3 regions of the Cohnella sp. GCM10020058 genome follow, and region 2 is predicted to be linked to each of the others. Evidence: riboswitches for the same ligand, from Rfam matches in the RefSeq annotation. Region 2 holds a riboswitch; each other region holds the start of a gene.
What was found. A riboswitch is a leader RNA that binds a small molecule or an ion and turns the genes downstream of it on or off. The one in region 2 is predicted to bind cobalamin.
Positions count from the first base shown of each region.

Region 1: it holds a riboswitch for cobalamin, as region 2 does, so the genes downstream of both, ACFSR7_RS30465 (S-layer homology domain-containing protein) here and ACFSR7_RS30045 (hypothetical protein) in region 2, are expected to answer to the same signal.
Region 3: it holds a riboswitch for cobalamin, as region 2 does, so the genes downstream of both, ACFSR7_RS17730 (S-layer homology domain-containing protein) here and ACFSR7_RS30045 (hypothetical protein) in region 2, are expected to answer to the same signal.

Region 1 is NZ_JBHUJV010000017.1:699,180-703,399, forward strand. It holds gene ACFSR7_RS30455 (carbohydrate ABC transporter permease) at 1-23, shown strand, start outside; gene ACFSR7_RS30460 (family 4 glycosyl hydrolase) at 38-1,432, shown strand; cobalamin riboswitch at 1,567-1,767, shown strand; gene ACFSR7_RS30465 (S-layer homology domain-containing protein) at 1,923-4,220, shown strand, end outside.
Region 2 is NZ_JBHUJV010000017.1:592,161-596,380, forward strand. It holds gene ACFSR7_RS30035 (glycosyltransferase family 2 protein) at 1-523, opposite strand, end outside; gene ACFSR7_RS30040 (FixH family protein) at 1,063-1,458, shown strand; cobalamin riboswitch at 1,795-1,984, shown strand; gene ACFSR7_RS30045 (hypothetical protein) at 1,995-2,522, shown strand; gene ACFSR7_RS30050 (S-layer homology domain-containing protein) at 2,741-4,220, shown strand, end outside.
Region 3 is NZ_JBHUJV010000009.1:506,586-510,805, reverse strand. It holds gene ACFSR7_RS17735 (Rpn family recombination-promoting nuclease/putative transposase) at 1-412, shown strand, start outside; gene ACFSR7_RS17730 (S-layer homology domain-containing protein) at 482-2,566, opposite strand; cobalamin riboswitch at 2,756-2,944, opposite strand; gene ACFSR7_RS17725 (SDR family oxidoreductase) at 3,186-4,046, shown strand.

The sequences.
Region 1 (4,220 bases), 110 kb from region 2:
CTACCACAGGTTTGAAAGGATAAGGAGCGTGGCGGCTATGCAACAAGCAAGCGGAGAGAAGCATAGAGACGTACAAATCGCCTATATCGGCGGCGGTTCGCGCGGATGGGCCTGGGGGTTGATGAGCGACCTCGCGATGGAGCCGAATCTGTCGGGCGTCGTCAGGCTGTACGACCTGCAATACGATGCAGCAGCGCAAAATGCGGTCATCGGCAACAGGCTGGCAGAACGGGACGATGCGCCCGGCAAGTGGCGGTACGAAGCTGCCCGAACACTGCCGGAAGCGCTCAAAGGCGCGGACTTCGTCATCATCTCCATCCTTCCCGGCTCCTTCGAGTTGATGGCATCCGATGTTCATCTGCCTGAAGAATACGGCATCTACCAGTCCGTCGGCGACACGGTAGGTCCGGGCGGCCTTCTGCGCGCGCTGCGGACGATACCGCAGTATGTCGAGATTGCCGGTGCGATCAAGGCGCATGCGCCGGAAGCGTGGGTAATCAACTACACCAATCCGATGACGCTGTGCACGCGGACGCTGTATGAAGTGTTCCCGGGGATCAAAGCGATCGGCTGCTGCCACGAAGTGTTCGGAACGCAGCATCTGCTGGCCCAAATGGTCGAGCGCAAGCTCGGGATTGCCAAGGTGGACCGCAGGGAGATCAAGGTAAACGTGCTCGGGATCAACCACTTTACCTGGCTGGACCAGGCGTCTTATGAGGGAATCGATCTGTTTCCCCTGTATAAGGAGTTTGTAGACGAATTTTACGAGGAAGGGTTCGAGGGCAGCCGCAAGGGTCACTGGCTGAACGATCACTTTGCGTCGGCGCAGCGGGTGAAGTTCGACCTGTTCCGCCGGTACGGCGTTATTGCTGCCGCCGGCGACCGGCACTTGGCCGAGTTTATGCCGGGAGATCAGTATCTCCGGGATCCGGAGGCGGTTCGGGATTGGAAGTTCAGCTTGACGAAGGTCGACTGGCGCATCCTCAATCAGCAGAAGCTGCATGCCGACGGCGACCGGTTGGCTGCCGGAGAAGAAAGCTTTACGCTGAAGCCGACGGGGGAAGAGGGCATCGACATGATCAAATCGCTGCTCGGCATGGGTGAGTTGATCACGAACGTAAACCTGACGAATCGCGGACAATCGACGGACCTGCCGGCCGGCGCGGTCGTGGAAACGAATGCCGTGTTCGCCTTCGACTCCGTTCGCCCGGTCGTAGCCGGCAGACTGCCGGACGCCGTTCATGAGATGGTGCTGCGCCATGTCACGAACCAGGAGACGACGCTGCAGGCCGCGCTAAAGCAGGATAAAAGCCTGGCACTGGAGGCATTTTTGAACGATCCGTTGGTGACGATACCGCGCGATCGTGCGGAGCAATTGTTCGACCGCATGCTGCAAAACACGAAGTCGATGCTGCCTGGCTGGCGTCTGTAAGTGCGGACAGGCTTTGCATCCCATAGTTTCAGCCCGGAGACTTTTGGTCTTCGGGCTCTTTTGCGGTATTCATTAAATTGCCATAAACCATCCATGACAAAGGCATGATATTCCGCTATGATGATCAAGTCTAATTGAATACTTTCATTTCAGGTGCCCGTCATGATTTGCTTTCTAGCGTTATGGACGGGTTAAAAGGGAAGCGGGTGCAATTCCCGCGCGGTCCCGCCGCTGTAAGAGATGAGCTTTATGCCATACGCCACTGGATGTTCCGGGAAGGCGGCATGAGACGATGATTCTCGAGCCAGAAGACCTGCCTGAATGACACACCGACAACTCTACGAGCGATAGGGGGTGTTTTAGTTGAGGCTGCCTGGTTATTTGGCGTTCTCGGTCTAGAACCTCTTGACGATTCCGTTAAGAGGTTCTTTTATTGCGTTCACATCGCGAATCAGCAAGCATAATGAATGGGAAGCAGGGATCATTCACCATGATGAGAAAAATAACGGCCTGGCTGCTCACGCTAAGCGTCGCGTTTTCGATGTTTGCGGCAGGCGCAGGAACGACTGGCGCCGCTGAGGCGGCGGGAGCGCTCGAAGGTTATATCACGTTGAGTGTCGAGAAGTTCACGCTGGGTCAAGGCTACAAGCTGGAGCCTACCCGTGTGCCCTTTTACGCCGGAGAGAACGGCGCGGCCGTCATCGCCCGGGTTTTGGGCGAAGAAAATATCAAGCATACAGGGACTGTCGACGGCGCTTTCTATTTATCCGATGTACGAGACTCGGTGCAAGAAGCGCATGTGCCGGACTACATACTCGAACAAATCGCGTTAGGCAATGAGACGCTCGGCGGGCGGCAGGATTCCGAATGGCTCGGCGAATTTGACTATACGCCGATGTCAGGCTGGATGTACGAAGTCAACGGGGAATTCCCGCCGGTCGGATTGTCGGCTTACCTCCCGCATGACGGCGACGTCGTCCGCACGCAGTTCACGGTGTGGGGCTACGGTGCGGATCTGGACCATTCAGGCGGCAGTGGCTATATAGATTCAGCCGATAAGGATGAATTGACGGCACTGATCGGCAAGGTCAATGGAGATCCAGCCAGAGATACGCTGCTTTCCGATCCGACGATAGCCGTCTCGTATTCGCATGCGTACGCAGTGCTTGAAAATATCGAGAGCACGCAAGAAAGCGTCGACCGGGCGTTAACGGAACTGGCGGACGGACTCGGATGGGACGTCGTCAAGCCGGAGCTCACGATCGCCGGCATCGAAGACCAGGCTTATCTACATACGAAACAACTGAGCTTTCAAGTAACCGCAACTGACGCGGGTACGCCCGGCATCGTCCCGACAGTGACCTTGAACGGCACCGCACTTACGACCAAGGGTAGTCAATATACGGCCAACCTGATCGTAGGCGCCAATACGATCGTCGTTACGGCTAAGGATAACGCAGGTAACTCGGCGCTTCGGACGTTTACGGTTTACTATGATCTATCGGGCATCGTCGGAGATCAGCTCGGCAAAAACCTCGCCTGGATTGCGAATACGGTAAAAGAACCGACCTTCGGAACGCTCGGAGGCGAATGGTCGGTACTGTCGCTCGCGCGCGGGCATTACGATATACCTGCAAGCTATTATGCGAAGTATTACGACAATGTCACGGCGAAAATTAGTTCGTTAGCCGCTCAGAACGACGGCGTACTCGATAAGAGCAAAAGCACAGAACACTCGCGTCTTATTCTAGGATTGGCTTCAATCGCCAAGGACCCGCATGACGTCGGGGGCTTTGACGCGACGCAGGCTTTGTCCGATTACGATTATCTCCTTAAGCAAGGCATCAACGGTCCGATCTGGGCGCTGATCGCAATGGATACGCGCGGCTATGCGTTCCCGACCGCCGCGCAAGGCAAAAAACAAGCGACCAGAGAAAACCTCATTCAATATATGCTGAACAATGAAGTGAAAAAAGGCACCGAACAGGCCGGCGGCTGGGGCTTCAGCACGGTTACGGCCGACGTCGATCTGACCGCGATGGCGATGCAGTCGCTCGCACCGTATTACGCGTCCGACGATTCGGTACGGGCGGCGGTCGATCGGGCGATCGTCTGGCTGTCTGCTAAACAGAACAACCTGGGCAGCTTTACGAACTTCGGAAGCACCAGCAGCGAGAGCATCGCGCAGGTCGTTACGGCGCTATCCGCTCTGGGCATCGATTCGGCGACGGATGCGCGATTCGTCAAGCAAGGCATGTCCGTTCTGGAGGCGTTATTGTCATTTGGCGCTCCCGATGGCGGCTTCAAGCACGTACTGACTGGCAAAGTAGACAGCATGGCGACCGACCAGGGCACTTATGCGCTCATCGCATACGATCGATATACGAAGAGCGAGAACCGGCTGTACGATATGACGGATGCCGTCGATCCGGCAGCGCCCAAAGTAATCGATTTGCCGCTGCCGGACGGTTTGACGCCGGTCGTCGATATCCCGCTGGACACGAACGATTACAGCCTTACGCTCTATCCTTACGACCAGAACAAGCAAGTAACGGTTACGATTCCGGCGGATTCCGGATCGAAGGTTAGCCTGAATACGGCGACGGACAGCAATCTTCCAGCGTTATCCGTCACGAAGGGCAACGTGTCCGCTTTTATTCCGCAAGGCACACAGATCAAGAGCGGCGATCCGTCTAAGGTTGAGCTGCTTACGGCGATCGAGGCAGCCGACCCGACGCTAAACGAGAAAATCGGCGGCATCGCGGCAAGCGGCATGAAACTGGATTCT
Region 2 (4,220 bases):
GGACCGGGCGGCTTCGTAGCAGCGGCGCGATCCGCTCGCGCATCTCCGGCGCTTTGCGCCAGGCAGCCGGTCGGGGATAAACGCCCGGCTGCCATAATGCTGCGGGCAGCTCGGCTATTCGCCAGCCTTGAGAAAGCCGGTTCATCATGTCGATTAGAACCAGCGATTGAAAAGGCAGCCAGTCGCAATCGGCGAAACCGTCGTTTTCTTGAACGGCCGAAGTGCGCCATACGACGGGACCGCGACGGTCGGGGGCGACGCTCGGACACAGGCATGCGGTTTCGTCGTCCAACTGATCGCCGAGCGTCCGTAAGCCTGCCAGGCAGCCGGCGTTCAACCGTTCGCCAGCGAGCAGCGTAAGGAAAAAGGGGGCGTTATAACCGTCCAGGATGGCGTTCATTCGTTCGCCGATTGCGCCTTCCACGATCTCGCATCGCCAGAGCGGAAAGGCACTCAGGACATCGTTTTGCGTGAGCCTTGGCGGGAGCGCCCGATGATCCGGATTGAGGATGAAGACCAGCATCGCGTCCCATCGCCCCTTCCGCGCTGAACCATTATTGCTCATACATATGAATTTCGCCTATAAAAGGTTCGCGGACCATGCTAATATTTAATAAAAACGACAGAGGTTCCCATGCAATGTTATCGACATCCTGAATGGGTCGCAGTGGCCTGTTGCACGCATTGCGGAATACCGATTTGCCTCCGATGCCGCCAAATGAATCCGTACCAAAAGTGTGCTTCTTGTTATAGTGGTCAACAAACTGTAAAAAATCCAATACGTATGCCTAAGCCTCATTGGCCGACCCTCATCTTGATTGCTGTTATTATCCTGTTATTATCACCTCTTTTGATTTGGTATCTTGTTTGGATCGTAGTCGGAATCATGATGTCTTGATGCTTGATATGGACATTTTTTGAACTCTTTTAATTGGACTCTTTTATAAAAGAAGTTCTAGCCCTTTTTGGTCATTTGACGCAGGGGCAATTTGTTTATGCTGAGTGGACAGCGTATGATGGATGATCTCAGGACATGTGCGACTTACGGAAGGGGAACAGGAAATGAAGGCTTACGGAAATTCGCTGCGTGCGCTAAGCATAGTAGCAGCTATTGCCTTTCTGTTAATGCTGGCCGGGTGCGGGGCGTCGGGGAAGCAGCAAACGCTGAAGTTTTCGGAGGTTACGCTGACTAGCGAGCCGTCGCCCCCCGCGGCGGGACAAGCAACCAAGCTGATCGCCACGATTGATAATAAGAAATTTGCGGCCGAGGAAGCCAAGGTTCAGTTTCAGATCAACTCCAAAAACGATCTGCCGAGTCTGATCGATGCCGTTAAAGAAGGGGACAGCTATTCGTCCAGTCACACCTTTCCTTCAGCCGGCGATTACACGATTACGATTCATTTGATGTACCCAAACGATCATTTTGCGTTTACGAAGCAATTGAAGGTCGGCGGCTAAAACGCCATTTTCCTCTTTTTGCATATTAGCAGGCTGTGTGGACATCCTATTTTCGGATTTGATACGGCGATGCGATGCTATGTTGATGAAGGAAAACCTAAAGAAGCCTTTGAGCTTACGAGCATACGAAAAAAGCCTATTTTAGAAGCATAAGCAGGCAAAGAAAAAAAGCAGCTTGGTCCGGAACGACGGACTAAACTGCTTTTTGTTTAGATAAGCGCGCTTTTGTTTATTGTTCCTTTTTAGCATTTAAATGAATCAAGCAAACTAGAGACATAAGTCAGCGTCTTAACGCAGCATAGACAAACAGGGTACATGCGTATATGATCGTAATAATTGAATAGACCAAGTCAAGGTGCAATGTCTACTTTTTGGCATTGCTTAAAAGGGAAGTCCGGTGAAAATCCGGCGCGGTCCCGCCACTGTAAATGAAGAGCGACGCTAGAAGTGCCACTGGCGCAAGCCGGGAAGGACTAGCGGAGCGATGACGCATAGCCAGGAGACCTGCCTTGACTTGTTGTTCACAGACTCTACGGATGATGGAGGCGGTGCTTTTTTTGTTGTCTGCCTCAATCGGTCACGGCAGCGACAGGCAGCCCTTGATTCTCAGGAATCAAGGGCTTTTTGATGCGGCGATTTGTGGGCGGGCGAGCGTGAACGAGCGATTCGAGGACGAGCGATTCGAGGATGGGCGGGCGGCGTGGACGGGCGATTCGTGGATGGGCGGGCGGCGTGGACGGGCGAGCGTGGATGGGCGATTCGTGGACGGACGAGCGTGGACGGACGAGCGTGGACGGGCGAGCGTGGACGAGCGATTCGAGGAAGGCGAGTGTGCTTTTGGCGTGGCGGAGCTTTCGGAGTTTGGGCGGGCCTCCAAACCTGCATTTATACAGGTATTTTCGGTCGCCCCGACACACCCGATGAAAAACCTGCAAATATGCAGGCAAATTCAAAGTATAAGCCAGAAATGGGGCTTGAAGGCGAAAATAACTGCATATTTGCAGGAATTTAGGCCGAAAGGGGCGACAACGGCCCTAAAAGATGTATATTTGCAGGTTTTGTAGTTGCGGCTAAAGAACGACGCGGGCGACGATCGCCCAACTTATCGAAGCTGCTGTCGGATGAGCCAACGGAACAGCGGTCGGATGAACCACCGGAACGGCTGTCGGGTGAGCCACCGATAAGCGTTCCGCGCGAATCGCGTTGTGGGTATCCGGTAAACCAAAAAAGACCGTCACAGAATCATAAATTTTAGTAAAAACGTATGAAGAGGAGTAATCATGTGCGAAAAAAGACAATGAGGTCTTTATTTTCTTTTGTATTGGCTATGGCTATATTCATAACTTCCGTTCCGTTTAAGCTTGTGGAAGCGGAGGACGCGCCTCCGGCAGGCCCGGCCACGATTCACTACGGCTTAAACAGCCCCGCCTATTACGATCTCGGCATTCAGACCGCGCGCACGCTCGGCACGATCGAGCCCGGATTTGCACGATCGCTTGGCTACGAATCCGCCGGCTTGACGGCCAATGCAGGCAGCGCGACGATGTTCGATGCGCTGGCCCGTGCCGTATACGACGTGTACGGCGAGGATCTGAAGAGCACGAAATATTATCGGCTGGTTTTTGAAGACGGCGTATTGAAGCAGGTCGCGGGCGCTTACGAGCAGCCGAGCGCGAACACGTTCTACGCGCTATTGAACGGCACTCGGATCGGCCTCGACAAATTGGATACGACCGTCGTTCATAACGGGGACGAGGTGTCGTTCCTATGGGTAAGAAGCTCGGTCAACAACCTGTACAGCTGGTTCGAGGATCAAGCGGGCGGTACCTATGCGGGTCGGATCGTCGTGGCGCCGAACGAACCCGTCGTCTTGCAGCTAAAAGGCTATGACTTGTCTTCGACTGAAGGCGCTGACGCTGCGCGCGCCATTGCCGGCGCGGAGATCGGGACGACCGGACTTCGCGGCACGGATTACCTGGGCGCGTTCACGAGCCTGGAACAAACGACGGACGCCGACGGGCAGGTCACGCTTCACTTCGAGAAGCCTGGGCAATACGTCGTTACTGCGAATACGGAGGTGTCCGTCGAAGGCGCGGTTTACAAAACGAATGCGCCCCAGAGCATGATTATCGTCAAGGATGACACATCTACGGCGCTCTCCGACCTGCGAACGGCGATGTATCAGGCGAACGCTCAGCCTACCTACACGGGAGCCAGCGCGCTGTTCGACGATGACGACACCGTTTATTTCATGCGTGCGACGTCCGGATTGAGCAACATCAACGGCGTAGGCATCTCCGGCGTCGTTCCGATAGGCGCGAAGGCGAAGGTAGACGGCCAGAGCGTTAGCGTAGACGACACAGGGTGGTTCGAAGGCAAACTCGATCCTTCCGTAGGCCATATGAATACGAGTCATTACGGCTATCATCGCATTGACGTAACGTCGGCGGATAACAGCACGACAAAGTCTTATTACGTCCTATTACTTTATAAAGGCACGCAGGAGCAAGCTTTGCCGAAGCTGTCCAAATTCCAGGACGGCAGAGGCAAAGAGCTGGACAGCTCCAAGTATACGGCGATATCCAACAACGGCGGTTATTACAGCTTTACGGATGGCGACGTCATGCTGATGGGCGACTACAATCACGTGTACCAATCGCTCATCGCCAACGAGATCTCTGCGGTACGCGTACAGGGCAGCATGCTTAATGCGGTCGATGGCTTGCGCGTCCGCAAGATTAACAAGGATGGCAGCCTCGGCT
Region 3 (4,220 bases), on a different contig from region 2:
TCGCTCGGCCCCTTACGCCCTGACGGACCCGCTGCACCGGTGGCTGAGGTTTCTGGACGAACGCACGACTCACGAACAATTGGAGGAGCTGATCGCCATGGACCCGACGATTCGGACGGCCGAGGAACGGCTGAGCCATCTGAGCGAAGACGACATGACCCGCATGCTGTACGAGGCAAGGGAAAAAGCAAACCGGGATCGGATTAGCTTTTTGAAGGATGCGCGGGAGCAGGGTCTGGAGGAAGGCAGGGAATTAGGTGTTGCGCAGGGCAGGGAGCTGGGCATTGAGCAGGGCAAAGTTGCCGTCGCGCTTAATTTATTGAAAGCCGGTACAGACATCGTCACCGTAAGCCGCTTGTCCGAACTGCCCGTAGATCGGATACGGCGTCTGGCTGCACAACTGGAAGAATAGGCAAACAGCGAATAGACGTCGCAGGCATTTGTGGCCTGCGACGTCTATTTCGTTGCGCTTATGCTGCGTTTACTTGGAGATCAAACCCTGCTTCAGCAGGTTCGACGCGATGACGGCTGCCATCTCGCGGGTCACCTTGGCCTTCGGATCGAACGCGGTGCCGGAGGTGCCTTTTAGCAAGCCCTTGTCGTAAACCGCGCGGACCGACGCGAGCGCGTAGCCGGAGATCTGGCCTTGATCGGAGAAGGCGGTCTTCGATCCCGAGCCGTCAAGCTTGAAGGCTCGGGTCAGCACAACCGCCAGATCTTGACGGGAAATGGCCTCGTTCGGCTTGAACGACGTCGCCGTTACGCCGCCGATCAGCCCCTTGGACTTCGCCGTCATGACTGCATCGAAGTACCAAGCACCCGGTGCGACGTCCGCGAACGCCTGCTTGGCACCCGAAGCCGGTGTTTCGCCGAGCAGGCGCAGAATCAGCGCGGCGAACTGCACGCGGGTCAGCTGCTGCTTCGGCGCGAATTTCAGCTCCGTCGTGCTTACGCCTTGCAGCCAGCCGGCCGCGTAAGCTTCGTTCACGGCACCGCTCGCCCAGGAAGAGATATCGGCCGCGTCCGCGAACGAATCGCCGCTTGCCTGGCCTGCGTTCACGGCTGCCGTGCCCGAATACTTAAGCACGAGCGGCGCAGCGCCGGCACGGTATCCCGTCACCGTGTAGGCCAGCTCGCCTGCGGACAAGCCCTTGAAGGTCGCCGTGCCATTCGCGTCCGTCGTAGCTGTCTGCCCGCCGATCGCGACCTGTACGCCGGCCGCCGGTCCCGTTACTTCCTTGTAGCTGCTGTCGTAATAGGTGTACTGCACGTTCACTGCAGTGGAGCCGCCCGCAGCCGCCTTTGCCGTGACGGACTTTACGAGGCCGCTATCCGAGCCCGACAGATACAGGTACAACTCGTCGCCCGCCTGCAGCCGGAATTTCTCAAGCGAGGTGTCGACCGTTGCATAAGCGCCTCCGCGCTTGACCGCGAACAGCCAGTAGACGCTCTGATCGCCTGCAGCGTCTCCGATGGCGGACAAGAACTTGCCGTATTGCGGATCTTCCGTGTAGCCAAGCTTCAGCTTGTTGCGATCGGCGATCTCTACAAGCGCGTCCCACGCATACACCGCTTGCGTAGCGCTCAACGCAGCCAACGGGCCGTTCAGCCCTTCTACGGCGACCCCCGTCGCGACCCATTGGCTGGCAGCGTTGACGTACACGGAACGATGCGATGCGCCGAATATCCCGTAAGCGGCCAACGCGCGCAGCGCCTGCTCGGTGGCGAACGCCTTGTCCGATGCGGTATCGGACAGCTCGTGCTTGAAGCCGCCGTCCGTATTCTTGAACGCCAGCAAGCGCTGGATCAGGTTCGATCCGTTCTTGGCGAACTTCGCGTCCGCCGGATCGATGCCGTAGGCGGCAAGACCGATGATCGTTTGCGCGATCGCCTCGCTATTTTCGTTGGCGAGATTCGTAGACAGCCACGCGACAGCCTTCTCTGCCGCGGCAGCAACCTCGGGGCGGTCCTTGTACTTGCCCAGGGCGCTGAGCGCCATGCCGTACAGATCGGGGACTGTGGAGCCGTCGATGCCGGAGACGACCGCCGCGACCAGATCGCCGCGCGTCCACGCGGTGCCGGCAGGCAGCTCGTAGTTGCCCGAATCAAGCGCAAGCAGCACAAAGATATCGGCGTACACATTGGCGAAGGACGGATAGCTCGCCAGCTTCGCAATCAAGTCGTGGCCGCCGATGCTGCGAGCGTCCAGACCGATCGCGTTCGCGACCAGCGCGAAGCGCGCCAGCGCCGTCGGATCCGGCGAAGCCTTGGTCCACTCGGTCTCAACGCCGGCAGTCAGCTTCGCCGCATAGTCGGCGGGTACGGCTTGTCCCGCGCGCGCGAAGCTGAGGGCCAGCCAATCCGAGGAAACCCCGCCGTTCGCGTTGACATAACCAACGGCGGCCTGGATATCGGATTGGACGTTGACGGAAGCGGCGACCGTCGTCGCGCTTGCGCTCTCGGCGTAGCTCTTGTCCGCAGGCAGCGTAGCCGACAGCCCGGCAACCGCCAGCGATACCGACAGCGCGAGCGATGCCAGCGATTTGAAGCGTTTAAAGCCCAACATGAGTCATTCCCCTTTTCAACAAATAATGATGAGTCCCCTTGCCAACATACCGCCCGTGCTGCAACAAAAAAACCACTCCAAAAACGGGAGTGATTCGAATCACAGCAAGGCACGGCGCAGCAGAATACATCCGCCCAGGGCGGTTTAGCCGGCACAGCCGATCCCGCCGCTCACTCCGCGAAGCAGACGGAATCCATTCGTATCGAGGCAGGTCTCCTGGCTCTGCTTCATCGCGTTTCCGACGCCTTCCCATTCGAATGAACAGTGGCAGTGCTCGGAGCGCTCGGCATATACAGTGGCGGGACCGCGCCGGACTCTCACCGGACTTCCCTATTAAGCGGCATGGCAGCATGCGCGCGCCTGGTACGAGGATATGCAGTTATGACCTAATGATAGCGGGTCGTCCGATCTTTGTCTATGAAAAGGGAAACATACTGTCCTGGACATCTGCCGAGAGGCCGCCAGTTCCGCCCGGGAAAAATTTGCTCCTGGATTGAAGTCTTGACTCGGGCTCTCGTTGTAGCTATTATGGTTACAACAGATGCCAACGCAAACCGTATCATCTTGCGCCGAAATGCGGAGGCTATCGATTACGATTCCCATCAGGAGGTTGAATTCAATGAAATTGCTAGTGACAGGCGCAACGGGCCACCTCGGTTCTCTCATCGTAAGGGCGCTTCTTGACCGCGTTCCCGCGGAGCAAGTCGCCGTCAGCGTTCGCGATCCGCATAAGGCGGCGGCGTTGGCGGAGCAAGGCGTGGACGTTCGGCGCGGCGACTTTGACGACCCCGCTTCGCTCGGGCAAGCCTTCGCGGGCATCGATCGCCTGCTGATCGTCTCGACGGACGGAGACACGGAGACGCGGATTCGCCAGCACGCCAACGCCGTGGAGGCAGCGCGCAGCGCAGGCGTCGGCTTCATCGCCTATACCAGCGCGCCTAACGCCCAAGAGAGCGAGCTCTTCCTGGCGGAAGTGCACCGTGCAACGGAAAACGCGATTCGCGCGGCAGGCATCCCTCACGCCTTTTTGCGCAACAACTGGTATATTGAAAATGAAGCCGGCGCGATCCAGGGCATCGTCGCAGGCGCCCCGCTCGTTACGTCTGCCGGCGACGGCAAAGTTGGCTGGGCTGCACGCGCCGACTATGCGGAAGCCGCTGCGGCTGTACTCGCCGGCTCCGGACACGAGAACAAAGTGTATGAGCTCGGCGGACCGCTTCGTACGTACGCTGAGCTTGCAAGCGTGGCTTCCGAGGCGCTAGGACGCGAAGTTCCGTTGCAGCAGGTCGACGACGATACTTACGCAGCGATCATGAAGAGCGCCGGCGTGCCGGAGTTCGCCCTGCCCATCGTCACCGCGATCCAGCAGGCGATTCGCGCAGGCACGCTCGACGTGGAGAGCGGCGATCTGGAGAAGCTGCTCGGACGTCCGGCGACGCCGCTGGCGAAGACGGTTGCCGAGATTGCAGGCGCACAATAATTATTCGGCCGATAACAGCGCCTCGCGCTCCGTTATCGGCCGTTTCCTTATATTGAAGACGAGATACGTCAGGAAGAAGGCGCCTCCAAGTATAAATGAGCGAGCGCAACGGCCTCGTCCGGATCCATGCTCCAGATGCTGATGCAGGTCACGATCTCTTTTTCGGTTTATTTG